Regions from separate parts of the Dyella ginsengisoli genome, predicted to be linked through region 2. Evidence: predicted binding sites of a transcription regulator. Region 2 holds the regulator's gene; each other region holds the start of a gene.
What was found. The regulator FliA, encoded in region 2, starts transcription of late flagellar genes. The targets are predictions, from matches to a motif close to TAAAGTTTNNCNNNCNNNGGCCGATAA.
Positions count from the first base shown of each region.

Region 1 (3,270 bases), on a different contig from region 2:
CCGCGCCGCCCGCCCGTGGCCCGGGTCACCAGCGGCTCGTCGGAGAGGTTGTTGATCGCGTCGATCGCGTCCCACGCGCCCTTGTAGCTCATGCCCACCGCGCGGGCAGCCGCGCTGATGCTGCCGGTTTCGGCAATCGCTGCGAGCAGCTCGATCCGGTCGAGTCCGCCCACATGGCGATCGCCCGCGTGCAGCGACAGCATGCCCTTGAGTTCGAACATCGATACACCGCTTCCGCGCGCCGGCCGGCGCCAAGGTCGAGTGTAGCGAGTCGTGCGCCAACGCCGCAGCACCAGGCGGCCCGCGCCGCCATCCGATCGGCCGCCTGGCCCACTGCCACCTCCGGATCCGCACCGATGAGAATGAAAGCCGCTCCAGCTCGCCCCCGTTGCGCTGGCGTTGATCGCCTCGACCGCGGCTCACGCGGCGTGCCATCAGCCATACGGTCCTGCTGGCGACTGGCCCACCCATCATGTGTTCGACGACGGCACGGATCTCGGCCTGGCCTTCAAGTACCAGTACGACGTCGATCGCTTCCTGGACGACGGCGGCCGCTTCCGGGACGCGCACACCAATCGCCGCAAGGAGCTCGGCGTCTTGCTCAAAAAGAAGGGCGTCTACAGCGCCACCGCCGTGTTCGACTTTCAGGCCAGGAGCTGGCTCGACGTCTACGCCCGCGTGCAGACCAGGGCATTGTTCGGCACCGATGCCGGCGCGATTCGCGTCGGCTATGCCAAGACTCCGGTGGGGTTCGAGGGCAACACCGGTACCGGCTCGACCACCTTCCTCGAAACCGCGCTGCCGACCCAGGCGATCTACGCCAGCCGTCGCATCGGCGCAGACTGGGCGATGCTGCGCCCGCACTGGCTGGTGGATGCGGGCTACTACTGGGGCGGCGACCTGCAGGGCGATTCGGACGGCCATATGGCCGCCGCGCGCGCTGCATGGACGCCACGCAGAAGCGCCGGCGACGTGGTTCATCTCGGGCTTTCGGCCTCGCGCGAAACGCCTCAGGGCAGCACCGACGGGCGCGGCCTCCACAGCGATCCGGCCGCACGCCTGCGCGCCAGGCCGGAGGTGGGGCTGACCACGCTGAGGCTGGTCGACTCGGGCAAGCTCGCCCCCGTCGACAGCATCGACCGCCGAGGCGCCGAGGCGCTGTGGATCGGTGGTCCGTGGTCGGTGCAGGCCGAGTACCTAGACGCCCGGGTCACGCTGAGGAATGGGCGCCCGCGCTACCACGCCGATGGCTACTACGCATTCGCCAGCTGGGTGTTGACCGGGGAATCGCGCAGCTACGCCAACGGCAACGTCGGCGACGTCAAGCCGACGGGCGCGGCCGGCGCGGTCGAACTGGCCGTGCGCTACAGCGAGCTGAACCTCGACGATGCATCGCTGCCCGGCGGCAGGGAGCACGACTGGACGGTCGGCGCCAACTGGTACATCAACCGTCATCTCAAGCTGCAGGCGAACTACGTGCGGGCCCGCAGCGACCGGCGCGGCCTGGTCGTCGATCCGGACGTGGTGGAGGCGCGCGTCCAGATCAGCCTCTGATCGCAACCGATCCGGGCGGGCCGTCGTCGTGGACGACCACCCTTCCAGCGCCGCCGGGCGTTGGCCGCGAAAGGCGACCGGCACGGTCATGCAGTTGTCTTCTGCGTCCTGCACGATCGGCGGATATCCGGCTGGCCCGCAGGCCGATGCGGCCGCCTCGGCGAGCTTGAAAGATATATTTCAAATAATTGAAATATAAGAGAAATATTTGAATTTTCACTCAAGTTCACGGCGCAATAGCCGTTAGGCATGAAACCGTCCGCCTCGCGTGCTCCCATGTCCCTGCGCCTCCCCACGATCCGTCTCCGACTTCCGTTCCCGCGCGCCTCGTTCGGTGCGCGGCTCGTCGCCCGACTGGCCGGCACGATCGGCCTGCTGCTCGGCATCTGCCTGATCGCGGCCTTCCAGCTGGGACGGGACGATGTGCGCCTGCAGGGCGTGGTGTCCGACACGCTCGCTCCGGTCGCCGAAGTCGGCCGCATCCAGAACGACTACAACGACATCCTGCAGACGGTGACGCACGCCGCGCTGACCGAGCTGCCTTCCTCGCTCGACGATGCCGTGACCCAGATCGGCGCACGCCGCGTCGACATCAAGAAGCACTGGGCACCGCTGGAAGACAGCGGCCTCGGCAGCACGCAGAAGCAGCTGCTGGGGTTGATCGAACTGCATCGCGTCGCCGTGGACCAGGCCGTCGACGAGACCCTGGGCCTGCTCAAGGCCGAGCAGTACGACCTGGCGCGGCTGAAGGTTTCCAACGACCTGCAGGACGCGTTCGGCCCGCTCAAGAGCGACTTCTCAAACCTGTTCTCGCTGGCGCTTTCCGAGGGCGAGGCGCAGGCCGCCAGCCAGCATGTGGCGAACCGTCGTGGCCTCTATGGCCTGCTGGGCATGGTGCTGGTCGCGCTCGGGCTGACGCTTTGGATGGACTTGCGCCTGATGCGTTCGCTGACCGCGCGGCTCGCCGTCGCCACGCGGGTCGCCACGCGCATCGCCCGGGGTCGGCTGGGCGAGCCGGTCGATCCGGGCCACGACGACGAGATCGGCCGCTTGCTGCAGAGCCTCGACGGCATGGATCGCCAGCTGGTCGCGGTGGTCCGGCAGGTGAGCGAACGGGCCAGCGCGCTCGACCACAACGCCACCGGGATCGCCGAGGGCAACGATGCGCTGAGCCAGCGCACCGAATCGCAGGCGCTGCACCTGGAGCGCACGGCCGGCTCGATGGCGCGCATCGCCGCCTCGCTCGCCGAGAGCGAACACCTGGGCCGCAGCGCCGACCGCGCCGCCGAGGAGGCCCGCACGCATGCCGCACAGGGCCGGGCCGCGGTGAGCGAGGCCGCCGGCTCGATGGCCGAGATCGACCGCACCAGCCGCAGCATGGGCGACATGCTGGACCTGATCGACCAGGTCGCCTTCCAGACCCGGCTGCTCGCCCTCAATGCCGCCGTGGAAGCCGCGCGTGCCGGCGAGCACGGGCGCGGTTTCGGCGTGGTCGCCACCGAGGTGCGCGGGCTGGCCCAGCGCTGCAGCGAGGCGGCGCGGGACATCCGCGGCCTGGTCACCGCCAGTGACGAAGCCGTGCGCAGTGGCCTGGACCGCGTGGCCCGCACCGGCGAGGTGATCGAATCGATCGGCGCCAGCGTGAACCGCCTGGCCGAGGCGATGCACGTGATCGTGGCCTCGGCGCGCGACCAGGCCAGCGACATCACCGAGGTG
Region 1 is NZ_JADIKM010000003.1:821,888-825,157, forward strand. It holds gene ISP17_RS13955 (TOBE domain-containing protein) at 1-221, opposite strand, end outside; gene ISP17_RS13960 (OprO/OprP family phosphate-selective porin) at 394-1,554, shown strand; gene ISP17_RS13965 (methyl-accepting chemotaxis protein) at 1,831-3,270, shown strand, end outside.
Region 1: a site for FliA is predicted at 1,775-1,801, ahead of ISP17_RS13965 (methyl-accepting chemotaxis protein). Genes of this name have one in related genera too.

Region 2 (3,270 bases):
GCTCCGATCCGCGGCTGGAGCAGCAGATGGACGTGCTCAACGAGGTCGCCCATAGCGACGGCATCGCGCTGCGCATCTCGCTGGTGCTGGCCGCCAACGCGCAGGCGCAGTCGCTGGAGGAATCGGTGCGCGCGTACATGCCGCTGGCTCCGGCCAGCGTGCTGTTCACCAAGCTCGACGAAGCGCCCAGCCTCGGCGGCGCGCTGTCGGTGCTGATCCGCCACAAGCTGCCGCTGGACTACACCACCGACGGCCAGCGCGTGCCCGAAGACCTCGCCGTGGCCGACGCCCGCGTGCTGGTGCTGCGCGCCGCCCACGTACTCAAGACATCCGCCGCCACGGCCCCCACGCTGGACGACAGCGCGCTGGCCGAGCGCTTCGGTTTCGCGGTGGCCAGCGCATGAGCGCCGTGCTGTCGCCCGCATCGTTTTCCGCCGGCACGCTGGAAGAGCGCGCCTTCATCAAGAATCAGGCCTGGGGACTCAAGCAGATGGTTTCGTCGCTCACCGAGATGGCCGCGCCACCCGTCGTCCACCACGCGCCGACGCAGGCGGCCAACCTCGACCGGCGCCCCACGCGCCAGCGCTGCCGCACCATCGCGGTGTGCGGCGGCAAGGGCGGCGTAGGCAAGACCACGGTGGCGGTGAACCTGGGCATGACGCTGGCCATGATGGGCCACGAGACGATGCTGCTGGATGCCGACATGGGCCTGGCCAACGTCGACGTGCTGCTCGGCCTGGCGCCCTCGCGTCACCTGGGCCACATGCTCGACGGCCTGTGTGGCCTGTCCGACCTGGTGCTGGAGGCGCCGCACGGGCTGAAGGTGATTCCCGCCGGCTCCGGCGCGCGCCGGCTGGCGCAGCTGGGCTCCGGCGAGCAGGCCGCGGTGATCCGCGCCTTCGACGAGCTGCCCCAGGTGCCCGACTTCCTGCTGGTGGATACCGCCGCCGGCATCTCCGACTCGGTGGCGATGTTCGCCGCCGCGGCCGACGACGTGGTGCTGGTGGTGTGCGACGAGCCCGCCTCCATCACCGACGCCTACGCCATGGCCAAGGTGCTCAGCCGCGACTTCGGCGTGAAGCGCCTGCACATGGTGGCGAACATGGTGCGCAACCTCGGCGAGGCCAAGGCGCTGCACCAGAAGCTGGCGCGGGTCACCGACCGCTTCCTCGACGTGATGCTCGATTTCATGGGCTGGGTGCCGCAGGACGAGCGCCTGCGCCAGGCCATCCGCCGCCAGAACGCGGTGGTGGATGTGGCGCCGGGCAGCCGTTCGGCGCAGGCATTCAAGCAATTGGCCGGTGCGGCCGTTACATGGGCAGAACCCGATCGCCCGGGTCTCGACCGCATCGCATTTTTCAGTGGTCAGGCTGCACCGGCGACGGGGTGGTGAGATGAGCGTGGCAACCGAATACCTGCAACTTCAACGGCAAAGCGCCGACGAACTGGTGAAGACGCATGCGCCGCTGGTGCGGCGCATCGCCTATCACCTGATGGGGCGGCTGCCGCCCAGCGTCGACGTGGGCGATCTGATCCAGTCCGGCATGATCGGGCTGCTGGAGGCGTCGCGTAACTACGCCACCGATCGTTCGGCCAGCTTCGAGACGTACGCCGGCATCCGCATCCGTGGCGCCATGCTCGACGAGTTGCGCAAGACCGACTGGACGCCGCGCTCGGTGCATCGCAAGGCGCGCGAAGTAGCCGAGGTGGTGCGCCAGATCGAGGTGGAGACCGGTGCGGATGCCGACGACGCGGAGGTGATGAAACGGCTGGGGCTGACGGCCGATGAATACCACCAGGTGCTGGCCGATGCGGCCAGCTCCCGATTGCTGAGCCTCACGGCGCCGGACGACGGCGACGGCAGCCCGGCAATGGACGTGGCCGATTCGAGCACGCTCACTCCCGCCGAGGACATCGAGCAGACCGGCATGCGCCAGGCGCTGATCGATGCGATCACCACGCTGCCCGAGCGCGAGCAGCTGGTGATGTCGCTGTACTACGAGCAGGAACTGAACCTCAAAGAGATTGGCGCGGTGCTCGGCGTCACCGAGTCGCGGGTCTGCCAGATCCACGGCCAGGCGATCATCCGGCTGCGCGCGCGCATGACCGGCTGGCGCGACGACGACTGAGCAACGCGGGCAACACAACTTACCTACGGGCTGGCGCACGGCGACCCATCGTGCAAGTGGAGACGGGCTTGAACAAGAACATGAAGATCCTGGTGGTGGACGACTTTTCCACCATGCGCCGCATCGTGCGGAACCTGCTCGTGGAGCTGGGTTTCTCCGGCCAGCTGATCCAGGAGGCCGACGACGGCGAGAACGCGCTGGTGATGCTCAAGAGCCAGCCGTTCGACATGGTCGTGACCGACTGGAACATGCCCAACATGACCGGCATCGACCTGCTGCGCGCGATCCGCGCCGAGGCCTCGCTGAAGGGGCTGCCGGTGCTGATGGTCACCGCCGAGAACAACCGCGACCAGATCATCGCCGCCGCCCAGGCCGGCGTGAACGGCTACATCGTCAAGCCGTTCACCGCCGCCACGCTGCAGGAAAAACTCACCAAGATCTTCGAGCGGCTCGCCGCGGCAGGAGCTTCCGCATGAGCGCCCAACTCACCCTCACCCCCGACGCGCTGCCCAACGAGCTGCACGAGCTGCTCAACAGCCCTGATGGCCCGGCCTTCGAGCAGGCGCTCGATTCCATCGTGCGCCAGCGCGAGCAGAAGCTGTTCCGCGCGCTCGGCCTGCTGGCCCGCGACCTGCACGACGCCGTGCGTCGCCTCGGCGGCGAGCTGGTGCAGGACGGCTATCCGGACAGCGTCACCGACGCGCGCAAGCACCTGCAGGACGTGCTGGAGATGAGCTCGCAGGCCGCGCACCGCACGCTGGATTTCGCCGAACGCACCCGCCCGGAGGCCGAGGCGCTGGCGCACAACGCCGCGACCATCCTCGCCACGGATCCCGCCGGCAGCGACGCCGTCTGCGCGCTGGCGCAGCAGGCCAGCGCCTTCGCGCAGAGCTGCAACGCCGGCCTCAACGACATGGTGATGGCGCAGTCCTGGCAGGACCTCTCCGGCCAGCGCATCAAGAAGGTGGTCGCCTTCATCGGCTCGGTGGAGTCGTCCATGCTCGAACTGGTGCGCCTCACCGGCGCGCTCTCCGGCCGCGAGCCGGTCGAGGCGGTGGAAAAGATCAACAGCCAGGACGAGGCCGATCGCCTGCTGAGCGAGTTCGGATTCTGAGCCCGCGCATGACGGTGATCGCGCCGA
Region 2 is NZ_JADIKM010000001.1:1,116,827-1,120,096, forward strand. It holds gene flhF (flagellar biosynthesis protein FlhF) at 1-404, shown strand, start outside; gene ISP17_RS05025 (MinD/ParA family protein) at 401-1,393, shown strand; gene ISP17_RS05030 (RNA polymerase sigma factor FliA) at 1,395-2,129, shown strand; gene ISP17_RS05035 (chemotaxis response regulator CheY) at 2,198-2,605, shown strand; gene ISP17_RS05040 (protein phosphatase CheZ) at 2,602-3,243, shown strand.

Region 3 (3,270 bases), on a different contig from region 2:
CGCCGACCGTGCCGGCGTCGGCCATCGCGCCTTCCACGCGCTGCTTGACCGCGGCGAACAGCGGCTCCTTCGCGCGATAGGCGCCCTGCTGGGTGCTCGACACGCTCTCGGCGTTGGCGAGGTTGCTGGCCACGGTGTTGAGCCGCAGCGATTGCGCGGCCATGCCGGAGCCGGCGGTATCGAAGATCTTGAACATCGACATGGCGATTACCCGGTGATCGCGGTGCGCAGCATGCGGATCTGCGCGGTGATGAAGGCCAGGCTGGCCTGGTAGTGCACGCCGTTGGCGGCGAAGTTGGCCTGCTCGACCTGCTCGTCGACGGTGTTGCCGTCCATGCTGGGCTGGGTGGGGTTGCGCCACATCAGCTTGTCGGCCGCCTGCGCGGACGGATCGACCTGGCCGGCGGTGGGCGTGCTCAGTGCCAGCCCTTCGGACTGGCCGCTGGCCTGCATCAGCGCACTGCGAAAATCCACGTCGCGCGCCTGATAGCCGGGCGTGTCGGCATTGGCCAGGTTGCCGGCCAGCACTTCACTGCGGCGCTGCCACAGACCCAGCGCCTGGGTGTGGATGCCGAACAGGTTGTCGATGGGTGCACTCATGGCTTGCCTCCGCGCGGTATCGGACCGCAGGGGGCTTGAGGCAATTCGCGTGCCACGGGGCGAAAAGCGTTGCAGGAGCTGGGTTTGCACCCGGCGCCGGATTCACGCTGCGGGGGCGAAGTCGGAAAACCGACGCAGCGCCCGACCGCCTCGCCGCGGGCAGGAGGCCACCGGGTGAGTGACGGATGCCGCTACAGGGCGAGGTGCGGTCCTACAGGGCCGCGCCCTTGCAGCGGCCCTGGGTCATCTCACCCCGGCAACAGATCCAGCACCGCCTGCGCCAGCAGGTCCGGCTGGAACTTGGCGATGAAGCGGTCGGCGGCGACCTCCTTCACCATCGCCTCGTTGAACATGCCGCTGATCGAGCTGTGCAGCACGACCTTGAGTCCGCGCAGGGCGGGCGTCTCGCGGATCGCGCGGGTCAGCGCGTAGCCGTCCATCTGCGGCATCTCGATGTCCGACACCACCAGATGCACCCGCTCGGCCGGCTCCACTCCCGCCAGCTCCTGGAGCTTCTCCAGTGCACGCACGCCGTCTTCCACCATCACGCATTCGATGTTCATCTGGCGGAACACGCCTTCGATCTGGCGCCGCGCCACCAGCGAATCGTCGGCCACCAGCACGCGGCGCGGGTGCATGGCGTGGCCGTCCACGGCCCGCTGCATGTGCGCGGACAGCTCGCCCGGCACGCCGTGGATGCTGGCCAGCACGTGTTCCACGTCCACCACCGCGACCAGCGCGCCGTCCACGCGGGTGATCGCGTTGACCCGCGTACCGAAGCCCAGCGCCGGCTCCGGCGTCACCAGCGCGCTGCCGTCGCAATGCACCATGTGCTTGAGGTCGGCCACCAGGAAGCCCTGCACGGTGCGACTGAACTCGGTCACCAGCAGGTGCGCCGAGGCGACGTCCTTCAGCGGCGGATAACCCAGCGCGGCGGCCAGGTCGATCACCGCGATGGTCTGGCCGCGGTAGTCGCAGCTGCCGGCGATCAGCTCGTGCGCGCCGGGCATGCGTTCCAGCGGCGGCCGGCGCAGCACCTCGCGCACCTTGAACACGTTGATGCCGAACAGCTGCGCATCGCCCAGCCGGAACAGCAGCATCGCCACGCGGTTGTGGCCCGCCAGCCGGGTGTGCCGCTCCACGCTCTCCAACAACGCACCGCTCATGCCGGGTTTCCCTTTCGCAAGCTGCACCGCACGCGCGGTGGATCAGCGGCTATCGGCGGTGGCCGGCGCGGCTTGAGCGGACGCGGCACGGCGCCATGGCATGTGCCTTGCTTGCTCAAGTTCCGTCGCCGGCGGTCGATCCCCCGCTTGCCACCTGAAAAGGAAACGTCCGTCCATGAGCTTCATCCGCAGCCAGCATCTGGCCGCCTTCGCCCAGGCCGCCGCCGTCGGCGACGAGGCACAACTCGCCCGGCTCGGTGATCAGCATCCCCGGCTGGCGCTGGCGCTGGCGCCGCTGCTGAAGCTGGCGGCCGGACGTCCGCCCGCGGCCGTCGCGCTGCAGACCATCGAACAGCAGAGCCTGCTGCTCGGTGCCGCCCAGCAGCTCGCGCACGAACAGAAATCCCTGGAAGACTCCGCCCGCGAATGCCGCGACAGCGTCGGGCGTTTGACGGACGGCAGCGCCGGGATCTCGACGGGCCTGCAGCAGGTCGCCGCCAGCCTGGACAACGCCGACCAGGCCAGCCACGCCGGCGCCGGCAATGTCAGCGAGCTCGATGGCCAGCTGCGCTTGCTGCGCAGCGCGATGGCTGCGATGAACCGCAACCAGAACAAGCTGGCCGAACAGGTCGCGCAGATCCGCAAGCTCACCGGCGTGGTGCAGGAGATCGCCCACCAGACCAACCTGGTCGCGCTAAACGCGGCGATCGAGGCCGCCCGCGCCGGCGAGGCCGGCCGCGGCTTCGCGGTGGTCGCCGACGAGGTGAAGCAGCTCGCCGAAAAGACCACCCTCGCCACCACCGAGATCGAAACCGTCACCGGCTCGATCGGCGAATTCTCGCTGCAGCTCGACGGCGACGTGCGCCAGGGCATGCTGCGGCTGGAACGCGCGCAGCAGGGCATCGGCCAGGCCGACGCCTCGCTGCAACAGGGCGCCACCGCGCTGCAGCTGGCGCGCGAGCGCATCGGCACGCTGCGCCAGAACCACGATGCCCAGCACGTGCGCGCCACCGGCACGCAGGCCACGCTGGGCGCCTTGCAGCGCCGCGGCACCGAGGCGCGCCGACAGGCCGAAGTACTGGCCCGCTCCGCCCTGCTCTCGCAGCGGCTCGGGCTGGAGTGGCTGGAAAGCCTCAGCGGCAAGGATCCGGCCAGCCTCAGCCTCACCGTGCGCGAGTCGGCCCAGGGCATGCGCCAGGCGATGGAACTGGCGCTGGCCGAGCCGGCCGCACTGGACCGCCGCTGGTTCGACACCAGCGCGCTGCAGCGCGCGCTGGCGCGGCTGCTCGCCCAGCACCCCGGCCATCCGGCGGTGTCCGGCATGCAGGCGAGCTGCACCCGGCTGGGCGAGCGCGGCAACGCCTTTGTCGGCCTGCTGTGCGAAGGCAAGAAAGCCGAAGCCGGCGCGCTGGCCGGCGAACTCGAATCCGAGCGCGAGGCGCTGGTGAGCCAGCTCGCGCAGCTGCTGGCGGCCGAGAGCTGATGCCGCGCGCCGCCGCCCTGC
Region 3 is NZ_JADIKM010000002.1:138,161-141,430, forward strand. It holds gene flgC (flagellar basal body rod protein FlgC) at 1-202, opposite strand, end outside; gene flgB (flagellar basal body rod protein FlgB) at 208-600, opposite strand; gene ISP17_RS07625 (chemotaxis protein) at 849-1,766, opposite strand; gene ISP17_RS07630 (methyl-accepting chemotaxis protein) at 1,942-3,249, shown strand; gene flgA (flagellar basal body P-ring formation chaperone FlgA) at 3,249-3,270, shown strand, end outside.
Region 3: a site for FliA is predicted at 1,816-1,842, ahead of ISP17_RS07625 (chemotaxis protein). Genes of this name have one in related genera too.